4 regions of the Gracilibacillus saliphilus genome follow, and region 2 is predicted to be linked to each of the others. Evidence: riboswitches for the same ligand, from Rfam matches in the RefSeq annotation. Region 2 holds a riboswitch; each other region holds the start of a gene.
The links. Region 2 has a riboswitch for S-adenosylmethionine ahead of GHT08_RS04500 (phosphoadenylyl-sulfate reductase). Riboswitches for the same ligand answer to the same signal wherever they lie in the genome.

Region 1: another riboswitch for S-adenosylmethionine. It lies ahead of GHT08_RS15770 (YpjP family protein); the one in region 2 lies ahead of GHT08_RS04500 (phosphoadenylyl-sulfate reductase).
Region 3: another riboswitch for S-adenosylmethionine. It lies ahead of GHT08_RS12895 (methionine biosynthesis PLP-dependent protein); the one in region 2 lies ahead of GHT08_RS04500 (phosphoadenylyl-sulfate reductase).
Region 4: another riboswitch for S-adenosylmethionine. It lies ahead of GHT08_RS05395 (PLP-dependent aspartate aminotransferase family protein); the one in region 2 lies ahead of GHT08_RS04500 (phosphoadenylyl-sulfate reductase).

The regions. Positions count from the first base shown of each region.
Region 1 covers NZ_WJEB01000027.1:42,720-48,241, reverse strand. Annotated here, with positions in the region: gene GHT08_RS15780 (bacterial Ig-like domain-containing protein) at 1-2,153, shown strand, start outside; gene GHT08_RS15775 (MBL fold metallo-hydrolase) at 2,370-3,194, opposite strand; SAM riboswitch class I at 3,367-3,472, shown strand; gene GHT08_RS15770 (YpjP family protein) at 3,801-4,406, shown strand; gene metA (homoserine O-acetyltransferase MetA) at 4,580-5,485, shown strand.
Region 2 covers NZ_WJEB01000002.1:48,941-54,462, forward strand. Annotated here, with positions in the region: gene GHT08_RS04495 (assimilatory sulfite reductase (NADPH) flavoprotein subunit) at 1-1,477, opposite strand, end outside; gene GHT08_RS04500 (phosphoadenylyl-sulfate reductase) at 1,537-2,265, opposite strand; SAM riboswitch class I at 2,336-2,449, opposite strand; gene GHT08_RS04505 (aldo/keto reductase family protein) at 2,570-3,514, opposite strand; gene GHT08_RS04510 (DUF2200 domain-containing protein) at 3,715-4,068, opposite strand; partial or broken gene GHT08_RS04515 (YvbH-like oligomerization domain-containing protein) at 4,182-4,292, opposite strand; gene GHT08_RS04520 (lysophospholipid acyltransferase family protein) at 4,445-5,522, opposite strand, start outside.
Region 3 covers NZ_WJEB01000019.1:10,079-15,600, reverse strand. Annotated here, with positions in the region: gene GHT08_RS12900 (aminotransferase class V-fold PLP-dependent enzyme) at 1-1,029, opposite strand, end outside; gene GHT08_RS12895 (methionine biosynthesis PLP-dependent protein) at 1,031-2,116, opposite strand; SAM riboswitch class I at 2,190-2,292, opposite strand; SAM riboswitch class I at 2,454-2,554, shown strand; gene GHT08_RS12890 (inorganic phosphate transporter) at 2,680-3,777, shown strand; gene cobA (uroporphyrinogen-III C-methyltransferase) at 3,737-4,486, shown strand; gene GHT08_RS12880 (hypothetical protein) at 4,513-4,779, opposite strand; gene GHT08_RS12875 (cell wall hydrolase) at 4,900-5,331, shown strand; gene GHT08_RS12870 (MDR family MFS transporter) at 5,460-5,522, opposite strand, start outside.
Region 4 covers NZ_WJEB01000002.1:258,952-264,473, forward strand. Annotated here, with positions in the region: gene GHT08_RS05395 (PLP-dependent aspartate aminotransferase family protein) at 172-1,842, opposite strand; SAM riboswitch class I at 1,919-2,030, opposite strand; gene GHT08_RS05400 (Hsp20/alpha crystallin family protein) at 2,185-2,640, shown strand; gene cls (cardiolipin synthase) at 2,723-4,165, shown strand; gene GHT08_RS05410 (ABC-F family ATP-binding cassette domain-containing protein) at 4,861-5,522, shown strand, end outside.

The DNA.
Region 1 (5,522 bases), on a different contig from region 2:
ATGAATTAGTTGATCTTGAAACAACACTAGAATCTAATCTCAATACTAATTTTACTGTTGTGTTTGTCCCTGATGATACGCAAGAGCTGACAGATTACAGTTCGATTATACAAAATTTCACTGTGTCAATGAAAACTTACGCGGGTGAAGAAGGGAATATTTACGTTGCCCCAGATGGTACAAGTAAGGGAGATGGGTCAAGGGAGCAGCCTTTAGATTTAGACACGGCTATTGATTATGTACAAAAAGGTCAGAAAATTATAGTGCAGGAAGGTCATTATCTTCGCAATAAAAGATTGGAGATTGCCAAGTACAATGACGGAACAGAAGAAGACAGAAAAGTTTTAATAGCCGATCCTGAGGCGGACAATAGGCCAGTCATTGATTTTGATACCCGAACAGAAGGTGTTGTCCATAGTGGAGATTATTGGCACATTAAAGGGATTGATTTTACACGGTCAGGCCCCAATATGAAAGGATTTCATATTGGAGGTAGTCATAATATTATTGAGAATGTTGCTGTTTATGAAAATGGTGATACCGGATTACAGATAAGCCGTACAGATCAAGCAAATACTATAGAGGAATGGCCTTCCAATAATCTTGTTTTAAATAGTATGACATTCGATAATCGGGATCCTTCTGAAAATAATGCGGACGGGTTCGCAGCGAAATTGACAGTAGGAGAAGGTAATATATTTCGGGGTTCCATTTCACATAATAACATTGACGATGGTTGGGATCTATACACTAAAGTAGGAACTGGGGCAATTGGTGCAGTCACTATTGAGAATAGTATTGCTTTTAATAATGGCTATGTAACAGGAAGTGAACCTGGTAATGGTAGTAAAAATGGATTCAAGCTTGGTGGAGAAGGTGTATATGTCCCACATGTGATTCGAAATAGTATTGCATTTGGTAATGGTGCAGTAGGTTTTGATAGTAATAGTAATCCAGTTGTGATTGCAGAGAATAATTATGCATTTGATAACGAAGGTGGCAATATTTCGTTTACCACTTATTCTGGAATTGAGGAGAACTTCTCAATTGACGGCTTCATTTCTTTCCATACGAAAGAAGGAAATGCTGAAGAAGCGGTAGATCAATATCCATCACGCCTTCTAACAAATAATAATTTTATGTACACTGGCCAGGAAACTGCGAATCAATCTGGTGATCAGGTCCCTCAAGATGTTTTAGCTGTCTTAGAAGAAATTACGGAATTTGAAAGAGATCAAAATGGCCAAATCATCTGGGGAGATATTTGGGATACCTTTAATGAATTTATGGCACAATATGAAGAACCATCAGATGATGACATAGAAGAGGATGAAACAGATCCTTCAGAAAAACCAGATGAAAATAAAGACAATCCATCACTTCCAGATAGTGATTCAGAACCGGATTCGACTGACGGAAGTACGGATCGTGACAGTGAATCAGAGGAAGTCCCTGTTATCACAAAACCAGATATAAACGATGGAGTAGCAGCGATTGATTTATCAGACATAGAAAAAATCAGCGATGGTAATCTGCTTATTGTCGAATTCCCAGTAGAAAAGGGACCAGTAACCATTCAATTAACAGAGGATCAAGTTAAACTGTTGAAAGATAAAGGAGCTGCTCTCCATATTCGAAATAATGAGGTAGAGTTAATCATTCCTTCCGTAATTTTGGTAGAGGCTGAAGCACTTATAACACTGGACAAACTTGCTGATATAGAACATGCTGCAAGTGCTGTCTATGATTTTACTATTAAACAGAATGATGAGGAAATAAGTGAATTTGGTACTCATTCTGTCACGATTTCTTTTATCTTAAAAGAACAAAGAATTGATAATCTAAATGAATTAAGTATCTATCACTTAAACGAGGATAGTCAAAAATGGGAATCGGTTGGCGGAAATTATAAGGACGGAAAAGTAACAGCAAATGTTCAACATTTTAGTACTTTCACTGTATTGGATAAGGATAGTGAGCAAGCTGAGCAGGCAATTATTGAAAAAAGTGGAGGATCCACACTCCCAAGTACAGCAACCAATATCTTTCAATGGATTTTGATAGGAATTGCCTTCATTGTTAGTGGTGTGACTATAGGTGTTTTGGCAGTCCGAAAAAACCGAAACGATAGTAGGATGAAAACTTCTCGATAGATTGAATAAAGAAGAGTGGTAAATTGCTAATACCACTCTTCTACTGTTTTTTCGTTTTAGTTAGTCTTACCTTTCTATACTGCTTATGTCAAAAATAGATTTAACACCATCTCACAACGAAACAGTATAGAAGTCAAGCGAGGATAGCCAAGAAATCATAGCTGTAGAAGACTCATGTATAAGTAGTTTCGTCGACTAGTGCATTTAATTGATTAATCACTGACGCTTATGTTTAGGAATTGCTTGTTCAATAAAGTTGTCTGCCAGTTTTCTTAGTTCCTTTTTCATTGTCTCGCCTTCCATCGGTAAACCGTGACCAGCGATTATCATGTCGGGGTTTAGATCAGCTAGCTTTTTGACAGTCTCTTCTGCGCTAATCCAGTCTTCAGTAAAATAAGCAGGTGGTCCGTAAACGTGCTGTAAAGGGAAAAACACTGCCCAGGATGACTCTGGTTTTTCAGTTGAAAGGGCATCACCTGCAATTAAAACACGATCTTTTTCACGAAACAAACTAATGTGACCGGGGGTGTGTCCGGGTGTTTTGATGTACTGCCAATCCTCGAGAAAAGGAACAGAACCATCATTTGGTAATGCTGTTACAAGACCTTCCAAGTGTTCTGGCTTGGTAGGAAATATTGTTGATAATAATGAAATCATTCCTCCACCAACAGTTGGATCCCCTGGAGGGTATTCCTTCTTGCCTGTGACAAAATCCATTTCGTTTTCGTGGATATATATTGGTGCGTTCCAGTATTCTGTCAATTTTTTCGCGGAACCGATATGATCAAAATGACCATGGGTTAATATAATTGCTTGTGGTGGTTTATTGCCATAACGGTATTCGCAAGCGTGAAGAATTCTATCATGATATTTGCGCGTGCCACTATCGATTAAGACCCAATCTTCATTTGGAGCACCGATCATGATGACGTTAACAACAAGAGTCCGGTAATAAGCGATATCTGGAAGGACTTCTTCCGGAATGGCATGGTCTAAATCATGTTCAAGGTCTTTCCACTTATCAATATGTTCTTGATCCATTGTTTTTCCCACCTTATTTGTACGTAAACTATCATCCTTATTTTGGTGTGAAATGAACAGATTTATACTATTATCTGAAAATTAAAAAAAGCGCTTGTTGTTTTTTAAGTAGTATGATATGATTTGTAGCAAATCCAAGTGATGTATTTACAATTTAATAAAACGCAAGATTTTCTTATCCAGAGAGGTGGAGGGACTGACCCTGCGAAGCCTCGGCAACCAGCACGTATGTGCCCGGTGCCACTTTCAGAGAATCGATTTTGATTCGAAGATGAGAAGATTCGACCACGATTGTTTTTTGTGTAGTATAATGTAATTAATCGTAGAATCCTTCTCTATCTTTTATAGGGAAGGATTTTTTTATTTCAAAATAAGGTGAGGAGAATGTACAAATGATGGAAAAATAATTCTTGAAATTGTTGTTACATTAGGTAACTCCCTTAATGGTGAAGTGATTGATGCAGAACAACCAGAAATTCCGAGACAAAGCTTAGCACAAACATAAGTAAAAATTATGTAAAAAATGAAAAACCCCTTTACATGTATGGACAAATTAGTAAAAAATGATAAAATTTTAGTAAGTCGATGTGAGGGAGTTCGATCGAGATGAAAATGTGGATGAAAAAATTAACCGTTTTATTAGTGACGATATTAACGCTTGGGTTATATGTTCCCCCTATCTACACTAATGCTGATGTAGACCTAGGCAAAAAGGACATTGAGCCAAGCGAAGATCAGTCGAAACAAGTAGATAAAGAAGAAATTGAAGATTCGATAACAGAAGAAAACTTAATTCTTGAAGACTCGAATCAACTTTATCTCGAGGAATTAAATCATCTTGCAAAAGAACAAGTGCAAACAAAGCTAGGTACAAAAATCTCGGCAAAAGTGAATGGAGATCTTAATCGAACTGTCTTACCAAATCTTGAAACGGTATTAGATGCACTATATAAAGAAATTGGTGAAGAAGAAAGCCAATATTTAATGATTGCCGAAGAGCCCTCAGGCGGATATGGAGAGCGTATCTTTAACTTATACCATATAAAAGATAAAGAAAATGTTGCAAAGTTTCATGTCAATCGGTTAAGAAGACCACAAGACGGTTATTATTTTCAATTCCACTATCATTTGCAAGTCGATCAATTCGAAGAGCACTTCCCGATAGCAGAAGTTTATTGGGGAAAAGATACACCACCAAAATGGATGTCGTAATAGATAGGATGCCTTACGTATAGGAGGGCATCCTTTTTAACCATAATATTAGAAATATAATATGTCAGAATTTTAAAACATTTCCCTTTATTTTAATCCAAAATATCGATAAAATAGATGTTATCGTGAATTTTTTCATTTTAGGGAATTTATTAACAAAGGAGCCACAAAAAATGCCTATCAAAGTGCCGGATTTATTACCAGCCAAGAGTAAGTTACAAGAAGAGAATATTTTTGTTATGGATGAAAGCCGGGCATTTAAACAAGACATTCGGCCACTTAAAATATTAATATTAAATTTAATGCCATTAAAGCAGCAAACCGAAACCCATTTATTACGATTATTAGGAAACAGCCCATTACAATTAGAGGTAGGATTATTGCATACGAGTACACATACTTCCAGGAATACATCGGTAGAGCATTTAAAGCAATTTTATAAATCGATTGATGATGTAAAGGCTAATAGATATGATGGACTAATCATTACTGGTGCACCAATTGAAAAACTAGCTTACGAAGAAGTGAATTACTGGGATGAACTGTCTGAAATTATGAAGTGGAGTAAAACGAATGTCACCTCTACCCTGCATATTTGTTGGGGTGCAATGGCAGGTCTCTACTATCATTACGGGGTAGATAAGTATATGATGCCGGAAAAATTATCAGGCATTTATACACATACGCTCAATGAACCAAGAGAGAAGTTAGTCAGTGGTTTTGATGAGGAGTTTTTAGTGCCCCATTCACGTCATGCTGATATACGAAAAGAAGATATCGAAAAGGTCTCAAGATTGAAGATATTAAGTGAGTCGGAGCAAGCGGGAGTATATATGGTCGCCTCAACAGATGGTAAACAAATCTTTGTTACAGGCCACCCAGAATATGATGCTTTAACATTAAAGAAAGAGTTTGATCGGGATATGGCAGCTGGATTAAACCCGATCATACCAGAAAATTATTATCCGAATAATGATCCGAATCAAACACCAAAACTACGCTGGCGCACACATTCTAATATATTGATCTCTAATTGGCTGAATTATTATGTTTATCAGGAAACACCCTATGAATTATAATCAAAGCTTGGAACCTATTAAGTAAATGGAATAGGTT
Region 2 (5,522 bases):
GGAAATGCTGATCACCAAAGAAAAGCCATGTTTTTCCTTTCAGTTCAAGCTCTTCTCGTTCCTCGATATAGCCTCTAAATGGTGCTACACCAGTACCTGGTCCAATCATAATCACAGGAGTTTCTTCATCCATTGGAAATTTGAAATTTGGGTTTTTGTGAACATAGACATTGAGTTGATCACCTGGTTTAATTCTGTCAGCGATTTCCCCTGTACATACGCCGCATCGATCACGACCATGTGTATGATATCTTACAGTTGCCAAAGTTAAATGCACTTCATCAGGGTTTGCTTGATAACTACTAGCAATTGAGTATTGCCTTGCTGGTATTTTTCTTAAAAAATGCATAATCGATGTTGGATCCAGTTGTTTTGGTGGATAGTCAATAATTAAATCTAATAAATCACGACCATCGATATAAGCTTTTACCTTCTCAGGATCTGTTACTAATTCTTGAAGTTTTTCATGATGAAAATAAGTGCTAGCTTTCTCTAATAAGCCTTTCGTAAGTCTCGTAATCTCAAAAATGGAGGTTAGAGCTTCCTGAACGGAGCGAATTTCCCCTTGTTTATTAATGGGTATAGTTTGTTCAGCATTCCATTTAAGCTCTTCAATAATTGCTTGAACCAGAGCAGGGTCATTCTTTGGATAAATGGCTAAACAATCTCCCGGTTCATAGCTGAGGTTAGAGCCTTCCAACGAAATTTCAATGTGCCTTGTTTCTTTATTTGACCCCTTACCACTAAGAACGATGTTATCTAATACTTCAGCAGAATAAGGATTGCTCTTCGAATAAATCGGCTGTTCTGCAGGGGCTGGATGAGTATCGACGGTTTCTGTGTTGTTTCCGGCATCTTTTTTTAGAATGCCGATTACTTCTGATATCCATTCGTCAGCAAGTTCTTCGTAATCGACATCACAGTCAACACGTGGATGAATTCTAGTTGCGCCCAATTCTTCTAGCCGTTTATCAAAATCTTTACCAGTCTGACAGAAATGCTCATAGGACTCATCACCAAGTGACAAAACGGAGAAATTAACATTTTCAAGCTTAGGAGCTTTGCGGCTGTGTAAAAATTCATGGAATTGAATCGCGTTGTCAGGTGGATCTCCTTCGCCGTGAGTTGCTGTAATAATAAGTAAATCTTCTGCTTCTTTTAGTTTCTTCGGTTTAAAGTCATCCATGGCAGAAACTGTTACGTCTCTTTGGATATCCTTTAGCTGTTTGGATAATTGCTCTGCTAGTTCTTGACTGTTACCCGTTTCCGATCCGTATAAAATGGTGACGGTTCGGGTTTTAACCTGTGTAGGAGCTGGCTGTTCAACCGGTGTAACACTTTGTGATGATTGAGACTGAGAAGCGGCCAAATATCCAGCTAGCCAATTTTTTTGTGCGTCTGTCAGTGTTGGCAAAATTTGATTCAATATTTCCGTCTGTTTTTCATCAAACGGACTGTTTACTACTTGTAATGTCAACATTTTCACCTCTTTTAATTAATCCGATAGATTTACTTGAGTTTGGCTATAAAAAATAATCACTTCGTTGATTGTGGAGTAGCATGTAGTCCACATTCAGTTTTTTGAAAGTTGGCCCATCGTCCTGATCGTTCACCATCCGCATCTGTAACTTGTGTAGTACATGGTATACAACCGATGCTAGGGTAATTTTGGTCATGCAGCTTGTTATAAGGTAATTGATGTTGCTCAATATATTCCCACACATCATCCCAGGACCAATGAATTAATGGACAAATTTTAATGGACTGAAAACGGTCATCCTTGTTAATAAAGTTGGTATTGGCTCTTGTTGGAGATTGTGACCTTCTTAATCCTGAAATCCAGGCAGTTGCTCCACTAAGTGCGTCTTCCAATGGTTTAACTTTTCTAATGTAACAACATTGATCAGGGTTCCTGCTCCACAACGCTGATCCATATTGTTCTCGTTGTTCATCAACAGTGAGGGAAGGCTTCTGCATAACGATATCTAATGACGGATAACGTTCTTTAACCTCATCAATCAGGTCATATGTTTCTTGGAAATGCAAGCCAGTATCTAAAAATACTAATCTAGCATCTGGTTGGACAGTTGCAATCATGTCAATTAATACCATACTTTCTGCTCCAAAACTACAGGCATAGACTAAAGAGTTGCCATACGATTGATAAGCCCATTCAAGGATCTTTAGAGCTCCTTTGGTAGGATCTTGTTGGTCGGGAGTCTCATTGTTCAACGGGCTGTCATAAAAATTTTCATAAGTCAGCATGTGTTGCTTCCTCCTCATTAAAAAACCTTCTTATCATTTGATAAGAAGGTAAGCAATGTGTAATCATTCCTTCTTATCTTTCGGGTTCAGTTTATGCTGTCCCGCAGGATTTGGCACAGTGTTATCTTTTTAACCTGTTGCCGAGGTTTCTTAGGGCCTGCCCCTCCACCTCTCTGGATAAGAATTCCATTTATTGTCCGTTTAATAACATAGTATACATTATTAATGTAAAAGTCAATGAATTTATTGTAAAAATTGTAAAAAATAATACCAAGTAACTAGGAATTACTTGGTATAGGTACTTTTACTGATTTAATATATCCTCGACCTTAGCAATGGTCTCTTGGGAGAGTTTAACACCAGAAGCTTTAGCGTTTTCTTCAATTTGTTCTGGTTTACTTGCACCGATAAGCGCACTAGATACGTTGTCTTGACGCAAGATCCAGGCAATCGCTAATTGTGCTAATGACAAGTTTTCGTTTGCTGCGATTACTTTTAATGCTTCCATTCGTTCTAAATTCTTCTCGGTTAATACACGAGATAAATCTAAGTTTTTTTGAGCGGCGCGACTATCTTCAGGAATTGCTTCTCCTCTTTTATATTTCCCTGTTAATACACCTTGGGCAAGAGGTGAGAAGACAACCTGGCCGATGCCGTGTTTATCGCTTACAGGGATGACTTCTTTCTCGATATAGCGATGAAGCATACTATAATTTGGCTGATTGACAACAATGCGATCTAGCAATTTTTGGTCTGCAAGATGAACAGCTTCTGTCATTTGTTCAGCAGTCCATTCACTGACGCCGATGTATAATACTTTTCCTTGGCGAACAAGATCATCCAATGCGCGTAACGTTTCTTCTAATGGTGTATCTGCGTGGTAGCGGTGACAATAATAAACATCGACATAATCAAGTCCTAACCGCTGCAAGCTGGCATCACATTGCTCCATAATATGCTTGCGGGAAAGACCTTGATCATTGGGGCCATCGCCCATTTTGCCAAATACTTTTGTGGCAAGGACATAGGAACTGCGTGGATATTTTCTTAAAGCTTTTCCTACAATTTTCTCTGCTTCCCCACGCATGTAGACATTGGCTGTATCAAAAAAGTTAATCCCGAGGTCGTAGGCTTTATCAATAGAAGCCTCAGCATTCTTTTCCTCGACATACCCACCATATGTAAGCCAGCTGCCTAAACTAATTTCGCTTACTTTCAGACCGGTTTTTCCTAACTGACGATATTGCATGAACTATAACCTCCTGTTATTAAGCGTTTACAATATTATAAAGGAATGAGAGAAGAGAAGCGAATAATCTGTTTGCGATGAAATTAGCTGTGTCACCCTGATAAGTTTTGCTAATGATCAGAGGCGGTTAAAACCTTCGGTGGTCATACTGTACAGTTATTTCATCATTTCTACCAAAGTAATTACATATCTACTTAGCATTAAGATTTTCGCAAAATTTTCTCCATTGCTTTTCCTTTTGCTAATTCATCGATCAGCTTATCCAAATAGCGAATTTCCTGCATCGTTGGTTCTTCGATATCTTCTACTCGGACACCACAGACCACACCTTTTATCATAGCCCGCGAAGGGTTCAATTGGGGAGCTTCCGCGAAAAAGGTCTCAAAGTCTGTCTGTTTTTCCAGTAGTTCTTCTAACTCTTCCTGGCTATATCCTGTCAACCAACGGATGATTTCATCGACTTCTGCTTTCGTACGTCCTTTTTTCTCTGCCTTCTTAACATAATGGGGATAGACACTTGCGAAGCTCATTGTATAGATTTTATGTTTGGTCATGATACACACCCTCTGTTTTATAATTTTCTTTATTTTATCACGAAGAGTAATCGGACAAAACCTAACACAGTGGTTAGTATTTCCGATAACTAAGTTACTAATGTTCCGATGTATTAAATGCTTGGATCGCGTGAAATCAACTTAAGTTGTTTCTCGAAAATGTCTCCAAAGTCTGTTCTATTGTTTTCGTTATAAGGGGAATTAAACCAGTCAAAAGTGAATTTAGTTGCTTTTTCTCACCCGCCCGAGAAAAACAGCAATCATCGAAGTAGGAATAGTCACCTTGCTGAGCAATGGCATTCGCGTCTTCAGTACGGTGGCTGTAGCTAAAATTATCGATAAAAAATAAAATCCATTATAAAATTCCAAGTTTCTGTCATGAGGGTTGCTCCTTTATAGCGAGTCTTGCTTTTAAGTGTTGAATCAATTGTATCCACATATAAGCAGATGCTCTTGGATTGGTGAAAGTGATGCGGAAAAGTGTGTCGTTGACAAAGAAATCTAGTTTATGGTGGAAAAGAATGTTTATCCCTTCCATATCTTCAAAAGAGAGGGACTTTGAACTGCCATCAGCCGAGTAGATATGGATTTGTTCGTGATCTAATCGGATCGTTCCCTTCATTACTTTTTTGAGAGGTTTTTGTTCAATAGATTGATAGAATTCGACCCGCTCCTGGATTTCAGAAAGAGTATCTGTTGTCAGAGATAATTGGTCAAGGTGCTGTTGTTGCCACTGTTTCCACTCAAAAGGTGTAGCAAAATAAAGGGCACCATCAGAATGAAAATATCCTTGTTCCGTCAGATGAACTTGGTAGTTGCAGTTATCACACTTAAATGTGTCATGATCAGAACGCATATTGCCGATTGTGTGGCATGACGGACAAGTAAAAAGTAACCTTTCTAAATAATGAGCGATATATTTGCTGTGATAGCTATAGCTTTTATTCTTTTGCCAGTTCATTTCATCGTGATATAAAGACTTGGTTAGCTGCTCATGGATTGTGGAGACAGATAAGTCTGCTATATCTTCGGCGTCCCAGATTTTGTTGAAACTGAGTTCAATCGTGCCTTTTCTGCCACCATCACCCCATCTTGGGTGTGTTAAATAACCGCCTTTTATTTGTACTGCTACAACAGGGATTTTAAGTAGCTTTACTAATTTAGCAGTGGAATAAATGATTGGCTCTGTTACACCATCCCAGTTGCGACCTCCTTCAGGAAACAAGCCGATGACGCGGTTGTGTTGCTTAGCTTTTAAGACATTGCGTATAGTGCTCGTATTATTTTTGAATTTTGTTTTAGGAATTGCACCGGTATAATTTAATATTTTTTTCAGTAAGGGATTGCGAAATAATGGTTCACCAGCGACAAAAGCGATGGGTTCATCGACAAATAGGTTGATATATAATGGATCCCAATTGTTCACATGATTACTGACAATTAAATAAGGAGGC
Region 3 (5,522 bases), on a different contig from region 2:
ATGGGACATGGTAGCCGGGTGAGATAAAATTGACTCGACTGCACCAAGGCTAACTGCAAACACAGGAATAGATAATTGTTCTACAAAACTTTTGGCATCGACATGATCCTTTATTACAAAAGATAATACGGCACCTGGGCTAGAAGACTGTTTGGCATGAATGGAAGAACCGGGATGATGTTGTAAACCTGGATAATAGACATGTTCAATTTCATCATGTGAATCGAAATATTCAGCTAACTTTATTGCTGATGCTACACTTCTGGAAAATCTCGGTTCCAACGTTTTCATACCTTGCAATAATTGATAGCAATCTTTTGCACCAAGAATCGCACCATAGGTGTTTTGGACAAACTTCAGTTTAACGGCCAGTTCTTCATTTTTGGTAACTGCTAAACCGGCAACAATATCACTGTGACCAGATAAAAATTTAGTAGCGCTATGTAAGACGATATCAACACCTAGATCCAGTGGTTGTTGGTGCAGAGGGGTCATAAAGGTATTGTCTAAATACGTTAAACATTTGTATTTCTTTGCAAGTTGAACTACTTTACTAATATCGGTAATTTGTAATAACGGGTTTGCTGGGGTTTCCACGTAAATAACCTTTGTATTTGACTGAATGGCTGCTTCTATTTCTGCTGGATTTGTCATATCAACAAAAGTATGTTCTATCGAAAATTGCGTTAATAATTGCGTAACAAAACGAAAAGTACCGCCGTAAACATCTTTCGTAATGACGATATGATCACCAGCTTGTAACAGCATGAATGCTGACGATATCGCGGCCATACCAGATGAAAAAGCAAACCCTGCTGTCCCATTCTCTAATTTGGCAATCGCAGCTTCTAATTGGTCACGTGTAGGGTTACCTGAACGACTATAATCATAATCACCAAATTCATTTAATTGTTGCTGATGATAAGTGGATGATACATAAATTGGCGGGTTAACCGCACCTGTATGTTTTTCATGATAGCCTTGCTGATTCCCTCCATGTGCAAGTGTAGTTTCTTTTGAATATCCCATCTTATTTCCCTCCTAATGCTTGTTGGATGTCTTGTTTCAAATCTTCCACAGCTTCAATCCCAACAGAAAATCGAAGTAATGTATCACTAATTCCCCGTCTCTCCCGTTCTTCTTTTGGAATATCTGCGTGGGTTTGAGTTGCTGGGTAGGTAATAAAGCTTTCTACTCCTCCTAAACTTTCTGCAAATGATATAATTTTTAATTTTTCTAGAAACGGAGAAACCAACGATTTATGCTGTACTCGAAAACTAATCATAGCCCCTTTACCAGGGTATAGAACTTCCTCGACTAAGGATAGTTCTTTTAAAAATGCAACCAATTGTCTGGCGTTTTGTTGTTGCTTCTCCAAACGAAGTGACAATGTTTTCATTCCTCTTATTAAAAGCATTGTATCCAGTGGTGAAAGTATGGCACCAATGGCATTGTGGAGATAGGTTAATTGATCGCCTAATGTAACATCCTTTACTACGACTAATCCGGCGAGTACATCATTATGTCCACCTAAATATTTAGTAGCGGAATGAATCACAATATCTGCCCCTTGTGTTAAGGGCTGTTGTAAATAGGGCGTGTAAAAGGTGTTGTCAACAATAAAGAGTAATTGATGCTTCTTTGCCAATGTAGCTAATTTCTCGATATTAATTTCCATTAAAAGCGGGTTAGTTGGTGTTTCTATGAAAATAGCTTTCGTTCTTGGGCTAATATACTGCTCCATTTCTTCTACATCTGCATATACTGGTCTGATGTTATAAGATTCTTGAAAATGCTGAAACAATCGATAACTTCCACCATAAATATCTTCGGTTACAATTATTTCATCATCTTGCTTGAATAAGGAGAAGACTAGTTGGATGGCAGCCATACCTGACGAACAGGCGTAACCTTTTGCACCTTTTTCTAATGTTGCAATCGCATCTTCTACAATTTCCCGTGTAGGATTTGCTGTTCGCGTGTAATCATAACCAGTTGACTGTCCAAGTGATGGGTGTTGGTATGCAGTTGATAGATAAATAGGTGCTTCTACTGCACCAGTACGCGGATCTTTCCGATTACCTAATTGCGCAAGAGTAGTTTCGATATTGTTCATTTTGCTCCATCCTTTCTAAAATAAAAAAAGAGGTCTTCGATAAGTAGAAGACCTCCTTGATTAAGGTTGCATTCTCTTATCTTTGGTAATATACCGTCTGGATTTAGCACCATACAATTGCATTGCTGGTTGCTGAGGTGTCATCGGGCCAGTCCCTAGACCTCTCTCGATAAGATATTGTATTTATGGAAATATAATACAAACATCATACAATACTAAGGAAATAATTACAAGGTAAATCTTAAAAAATATTTATATGGAATCTATTGACAATTATGAAAGAATGGATTATAGTATGTACATTATCAACAGTGGAAAAAAATGAAAATAACATATGATCTTATCAAGAGAGAAGGAGGGAACTGGCCCGGCGAATTCTCAGCAACAGGCTAAAAAGCACTGTGCTACTTCCAGCAGGTATTACTTGGCAGATAAGAGGAAAACTCCTACTTTATCGTCAAGTAGGAGTTTTCTATATTTATAATCCAAGTTTTCCTATTGGGATAGGATATTTACACTAAAAAAATTCCACTTTATTGTAGTGGTGAAAGTTGGGATCTGAGATGTTAGCAATCATCGCGATATTAGCTGCTTGTCTATTTGCCTTTAATATTGGGGCGAGCGGTTCAGCAGCTAGCATGAGTATTACGTACGGTACTAAAGTAATCAAGCAACGTAAGTATGCGTTAATCATCGCGGGGGCAGGTGCCGTTACGGGTGCTATACTTGGAGGTCAGCATGTTACGAATACGCTTGGAAAAGGTATCATCTCCGAAGAAATTTTAGATGTAAGAATTGCTTGTATTATTTTAGTTGTTTCGGGTTTTACATTGTTAATTACGAATTATATTGGAATTCCGTTATCCACAAGCGAGGTAACAGTGGGAGCTATCATTGGAGTTGGCCTCAGTTATCGACAACTGAATCTTCAAATGGTATTACTCATTATAGCTTTTTGGATCATTATACCAGTTGCGGCTTTTTTAATCACACTGTGTCTTGAAAAAATCAGAATAAAAATAAATAATAAAATAAATTATCGGCCACCAGTAAAGCTTTTAACTTTTTTATTACTGTTAACTGGTATAATCGAAGCGATAGCTGCTGGTATGAATAACGTAGCAAATGCATTAGGACCGTTAGTAGGTGCAGGGATTACTTCTATGGAAATGGGTTTACCTTTGATGGCGCTCATTGTAGCATTAGGTAGTATTTTTTTTGGTGGCAGAGTATTAGAAACCAATGCCAAAAAGATTACCTCACTGACTTTAGGAAATGGTATTGTGATTTCCGGTGCAACAGGAGGTTTGGTAGTAGTTGCCTCCTTGTTAGGTATTCCAATACCGATGACCCAGGTAACTACTTCGGCGATAGTCGGGATAAATGCCAGCAAACAATTTAAAGAAGTTTGGAAACAAAAAATTATCCATCAAATAGCGAAAGTATGGATTACATCGCCAATAGTATCATTAGTGATTGCCTTTGGCTTAACAGAAATGATGGTTCATCAAAGTTTTGATCAAGTGATACTGTTAGCATTAGCCATTATTGCTACTTATATTTTAGTCAGATATCGAGAAAAACCAACAAAAGCTAATACAAAAAAAGGATGGGATCAACATGGGGAAAGTTTACTTAGTGGGAGCAGGACCAGGAGATGAAGAATTAATTACCGTAAAGGGGTTACGTGCTATACAAGAAGCTGATGTCATCCTGTATGATCGATTGGTAAACCTATCATTACTACATCATGCCAAAGAACAAGCAGAATTGATTTTCTGTGGCAAAGAACCACGCAAGCATGGGTTGATTCAAGAAAAAATAAATGAACAACTTATTTATTATGCCTCTAATGGAAAAGTTGTAACCAGATTAAAAGGTGGAGATCCTTTTATTTTCGGCAGAGGTGGAGAAGAAGCCATTCATCTTGAAGAAAATCAGATTGAATATGAAGTGGTACCAGGAATCACTTCTGGAATAAGTGCTGCAGCATATGCTGGTATTCCGCTCACTCATCGTCACATCAGCGGATCAGTGAGTTTTATTAATGGTTCCAATCCAGAGGCGAAAACAGATGAACAATGGCAGCATATTGCCAATGGAGCTGATACTTTGTGTTTTTATATGGGAATAAAGAAATTTCCGATTATCTGTGAGAAATTAAAAAATGCAGGATTAAGTAAGACCACTCCTATCTCTATTATACATTGGGGAACCCTTCCACAACAAAAGACGATTGTTGCCGATTTAGAAACGATATCAGGTAGGTTAGGTGAAATCAGCAATCCTTCACTAATTGTAATCGGAGAAGTAGTTCGTTTACAGGAGCAAATTAAATGGTATAAGGAGTCAACAGAAGCTTATATGTAAAGAACAATGACTAGTTATCATGATAACTAGTCATTGTTGATCACATTCATAATTTGTTCTTGGTCTTTTTCCCAGTCCCATTGAGGATTTATTCGGTCTATAAATTGTTGTAGCTGTTCTTCTGACAAGTCTTTTTTTCCATTAGAATTGTTAAGATAGGATTTCAATTCCCATTCGCCGCCTTTTTTATTTTTGATCGTTTTCCACTTCACAGTAAATATATAGTCATTTCCATTAATATCAGCGTGAATTAATAAGATATCCTTGTGTAGAATAAAGTTACTTAATATCATGAATAAGCACCTCCTAAATCAAGTATACCACACAATGAAAGGGATTACATTGCAAGGAAGGGTTGGGACATTCATCATTTTTAAAGGAATGAATATAAAGGGAATAGAGGAGGTATGTGAATGGCTGTAATAAAAGCAAATGATGCGGATGTGAGATTATTAGCACGCTTAATGAGAGCAGAAGCAGAAGGTGACGGTCAGCTCGGAATGCTAATGGTGGGGAATGTAGGTGTGAATCGGGTGAGAGCTCGCTGTTTAGATTTTGAAGATATTAATTCGATAGAACGAATGGTATATCAAAGTCCAGGAGGCTTTGAAGCAACACAAAAAGGGTATTTTTATCAACGAGCAAGAGATAAAGAAATTCGTTTAGCTCGAAGGTCAATCAATGGGGAACGCAATCATCCGGCAAGTAATTCTTTATGGTTCTTTATGCCGCAAGGGACTTGTCCAGAACAATGGTTTGGCCAATGGAATGTAGGACGTTTTAAGAGTCACTGTTTTTATAACCCAACCGAAGCAGATTGCCCGAGTGTATTTGGGACTTTTTAAAAACACTATACAAAGCGTTTTAGCGAGATGGAGAAGTATTAAAAAAAGTTTTTAGCAACTGGAATATGAATAATTTTCTATTCCAGTTGCATGAGCAGTAGTATAACTGGTAGGAAAATCTACACCATTCAATTTTTACTTTGCTTATTTATTGAAACTTTTGGAAAGAACCATAAAATAACAAAGGTTAA
Region 4 (5,522 bases), 210 kb from region 2:
CTGAAAATGCTTGTTTTATATAATGGTATGTATTGTATCACACTAAAGATTTTATGGTAAATAGGAAAATGTGCTGTAAATAGAATAAGACCGCAAGCCATATAAAAGGTCTGCGGTCTTATGTATTTATATTTATCTTGGGGAGATAAATAACGATGTTCAGGGAGAAAGTTATTCTCCTCGGCGTAAGCGATCTGCTTCTTGGAACGGACATTTATCTTCAACGATAATTTGTCCGTTTGCTTCCGCCTTAGTTTTCGTTTCCTTATCTGTTTGCTCTTTGGCAAACCAGACAATTTTTGCTTGATCAGTATATGCAGTTGCTGCTTCCTTACTATCGGTGACAAATAAAATATCGATTTCACCCTCTGCAGTATTTGCAGAAACAATTTGATAACCTAATTTATTCAATTTAGTTAGTGCCTCTGAATCTTCGCTATCACCTGCTACCGCAATTGTTTTCGGACGGATATCGCCATTCTCTCGAGCTAATGGAGATGAAAGAGCCCATGCAATGGCTTTCTCTGTATTTGGCTCGATCGTCGGTTCACTATTTGTTGCTTTTGCAATTGCCTGATCCAGGTCTGCAATGATATCATCTGCCGTTTCAATTCCGACAGATAAACGAATTAATTCTTCTTTAACACCGGAAGACTCTAATTCTTCATCATTTAACTGCTGGTGTGTAGTAGATGCAGGATGAATTATTAATGATTTAGCGTCACCAACATTGGCCACATGAGACCATAGATTAATATTATCTATCACTTGACGACCTGCTTCTCTACCACCCTTTATACCAAAGACGATAATAGAGCCGAAATGGTTACACAAATATTTTTTTGCTAATTGGTGAGACGGATGATTTTCAAGACCAGGATAAGATACCCATTCAACTTGCGGATGGTTTTCTAAGTAATTTGCAACAGCCTTCGTGTTCTCACTATGACGCTCAATACGTAAATGTAACGTCTCTAGTCCTTGTAAGAAATAAAATGCATTTTGTGGACTTAAAGATGGACCGATATCTCGTAATAATTGTACCCGCAATTTAATGGCAAATGCAGGTGGTCCAATATCAATTCCAAAACGTATACCGTGATATGTTTCATCAGGTTCAGTGAAGCCAGGGAATCGTTCATTATTCCAATTGAATCTGCCGCTATCTACGACAATACCACCGATCGATGTTCCATGGCCGCCAATCCATTTAGTTGCGGAGTGTACTACGATATCAGCCCCCCAACTAATGGGCTTACATACATATGGCGTTGCGAAAGTATTATCAATAATTAATGGTACACCTTGTTCATGCGCGATTTCAGCAACAGATTCAATATCAAATATATTCAAACTAGGGTTTGTAATTACTTCACCAAAAATTGCTTTTGTTTTAGGTGTAATCGCATTTCGGAAATTTTCTGGATCTGTTCCGTCTACAAATTTCACGTCAATACCGTATTTAGGCAATGTTTTGTTAAACAAATTAAAAGTACCACCGTATAAATTACTATCTGCAATAATTTCATCCCCTGCATTTGCAAGGTTTAAAATAGCTAACGTAATAGCAGATGCACCAGATGCTGTACCGACTGCTGCTACGCCATCTTCTAACAGGGCAATACGTTGTTCGAACGCATCAACTGTTGGATTCATAATCCGAGAATAAATATTGCCCATTTCTGCTAAAGCAAATAAATTCTGTGCATGTTCCGTATCGTTAAATACGTAAGACGTAGTTTGATAGATTGGAACAGCACGAGCATTTGTTGCAGGGTCTACTTGTTGTCCTCCGTGTAATAGATTGGTTTCACTACCTGGAAATTGGAACGAATTTGTCATTATGTACCCTCCTTATAAAATAAAAAACCTCTTCTTAACAAAAGGTAAGAAGAGGTTGAAAATACTAGTTGTCCTCCTCTTATCTTTCAGGTTAAACCTGTAGGATTTAGCACCTTTTCAATTTGATGTTCAAACTGACGGTTGCCGGGCTTCATAGGGCCTATTCCCTCTGCCGCTCTAGATAAGAGTTATTACTTATACAATTCGATTGTACTTATTATAAGTTATATATTGGAAACCGTCAATAAAAAATCAGAATATTAATAAAAATTAACGACAGGATCATTTGTCACTTTGATGCATAAAATAAAGTGGGAATTTTATTAGAAAGGAGTGAGCAAAATGGCACAAAAAGGTGGAATACCAGAGTGGGGAGAAGACTTCATTAAGAAATTAGATGCGTTTCTTTACGAAAAACCGACACGCAATGTGATGGAAACAATCGATAGTTTTTTTGAACAAGCAAAAGTACCGAAACAAATTCCTGTGGATGTTGCTGAAACAGAGCAAGAGTGGATCGTTAGTGTCGATTTGCCGGGGCTTCAAAAAGATCAAATACAACTGCGTATAGTAGGTAATCAAATTACAGTAATGATAGATCATCATGAGGAAACCGAACAGTATGATGAATCATATCATTATTATCATAAGGAAAGAAGACAGCATCGTAACGAACGCACTATTACATTGCCGTATGCAGTTGATAAAAGGACAGCCAAAGCAAGTTTCCAAAATGGAGTGTTAGAAATTAGAGGTCCTAAAACGAAAAAAGACAATGATTCGATTACGATCGACTAAGCTGATAGCGATTGCTATTAGCTTGGTCATAATTGTGCTATATTTATAGTGTGTAAGGTGTCAAGGGAAGGGAGGGCTTCATGTGGAGATTACACAACTGGTCGTTAGTTTTATCTTAATTTTTAATATTCTTTTATCTTTAACCATTATCTTTTTAGAGCGCAAAAATGCTACTGCTACATGGGCATGGATTATGGTCTTGACGTTCATCCCAATTTTTGGTTTTATTTTATATCTTATTTTTGGTCGGAAATTAAGTAATAAAACGATTTTTACATGGGATACAAAAAGCAAGCTAGGTGTCAAAACTGCTGTACAGCATCAATTGCGAGACATTGAAAATGGAGATTTCTTTATTAATGATCCTAGGATGTATCAATATAAAGATTTATTTTACTTGCATTTACGTAATAATGATGCCATCTTTTCACAGGATAACGAAGTTAACATATTTACCGATGGCAATCGAAAGTTTAATTCTTTATTGGAAGATATCGAAAATGCGACCGATCATATTCATTTACTGTATTACATAGTTAGATCTGATCATCTCGGTTCACGCTTAGCAGATGCGTTGATAAAAAAAGCAAAAGAAGGAGTCGAAGTCCGTTTTTTATATGACGATTTAGGTTCCCGGATGTTAAGCAGAAAGTTAATTCGAAAAATGCGGCATGCGGGGGCAGAGGTTGAAGGATTTTTCCCACCATTGATTCCGAAAGTTAATTTAAAGATCAATCACCGTAACCACCGTAAACTGGTTATTATTGATGGCAAAGTCGGCTATATAGGTGGTTTTAATATTGGTGATGAATATCTAGGGAAAGATAAGCGATTTGGATATTGGCGCGATACGCATTTGCGCATTACCGGTAGCGCGGTGAAGCATTTGCAAACACGGTTTATTCTGGACTGGAATCAGGCATCCCGTCATGATATTGAATATAATGAACGTTATTATATACCTGTCCCTGCTGGTAATGTCGGCATGCAAATTGTTTCAAGTGGTCCGGACTCCGAATGGGAACAGATAAAACATGGTTATATAAAAATGATTATGTCAGCAAAAGATTATATTTTTATACAAACGCCTTATTTTATCCCAGATGAAAGCCTGTTGGATGCTTTGAAGATTGCCTGTCTGTCAGGTGTGGACGTTCGGATAATGATCCCGAACAAACCGGATCACCCCTTTGTTTACTGGGCAACCTATTCCTATATCGGGGAAATGTTAAAAGCCGGAGCAACCGTTTATATTTATCAAAAAGGTTTCCTGCATGCTAAAATGATAGTAGTCGATAGCAAAATAGCATCGATTGGAACGGCAAATATTGATGTGCGAAGTTTTCGTCTTAACTTCGAAGTAAATGCTTTTTTATATAATGAAACGATGGCAGAAATGCTAGTTGATGAATTTGAAAAAGATATGGAGCACGTAACCAATCTTACATATTCTCTCTATCAACAACGTTCCTTATGGATTCGTTTTAAAGAGTCTATTTCAAGATTGATTTCACCGATTTTGTAGAAATTCGGACAAAGAAACAGAATCAATTTGCTGTACAAAAAAACATAAACTGCGCAGTCACGAGGACAAGGAATTGCTCACTACCATCATTCTTGACTTAGAGAGTGCATGCAAACCGCTCCGGCAGAATACTGCGCTTTCCGTGGGCTCGGCTTCAGCTAACTTGGTGAAGAAAGGCACTTCACCAAGTGGATCTTCAGCTCTCGCTGTCCCACAGGAGTCTCCGTATTCTGCCTACGCTATTTTTGTTCTCTAATTATAGAAAGAAATGAACTCATGGAACTAAAATTTTCTGTTTTATTACAGTACTAATTGGGTGTGAATGCCTCTTTAGCATAGTCGTACCCTACGCTACATATGGTGGAGAAATCGACTAGCTGATTTCGGATAAGCGTTGTGGAGCATATCTTAACGAAGGCCGCCCACTTTCACTCCTGTGGGAATGGTTTGCCCTTCAGCTAACTTTTTCGAGCGGTTTTTGCTCGAAAAAGTTAGCTGAAGGGCAAACCCCACGGAAAGGGAAGTGGGCAGCCGGAGTGGTAGGTATCATCACGATATATTTCAAAATTATCTCTTAGGTGACCGCACATCTAATTACCACATTACTTCGCAGTTTATATCGACTAGGAATCAGGTGAACGTAAAGGAACGTGGAGGTTTTGCTTAGTTTTTCTTAACTAGAAAGGATAGATACAATGCGCACGATTAAAGTAGAGGATCTAGTCAAAACGTATGGTGAGAAAGTATTGTTTGACGAGATATCGTTTTCGATTACAGACAGCGATCGTATCGGTTTGATTGGAGTTAATGGTACAGGGAAATCCACCTTGCTAAAAGTATTAGCAGGTATCGATCAGGCAGAATCTGGCGTGATCGATCATCCAAACGATTACCGAATAGAATACCTAGATCAAGATCCACAATTAACGGACGGGGACACGGTGCTAAATCAAATATATTACGGTGATGCTGAAATGATGGTCACTTTACGACAATACGAATCAGCCGTATTAGCTTTGGAGAGAGATCCTGAAAATGTAACCATGCAAAATCAACTTTTAAAAATGCAGGAAAAAATGGATCAAATCGAGGCATGGGACGCCATGACCGTTGCTAAAACAATCCTAACCAAATTAGGAGTTCCGGCGTTTGACCAAAAAACCGAAAATCTTTCTGGCGGTCAACGTAAACGTGTAGCAATAGCCAAAGCTTTAATTCAACCAGCAGATTTACTAATACTTGATGAGCCAACCAACCATCTCGACAACGATACAATCGAATGGCTTGAGGAATATTTACCAACTTATCAGGGAGCTATTTTGCTTGTTACACACGATCGTTATTTTCTTAACCGAAT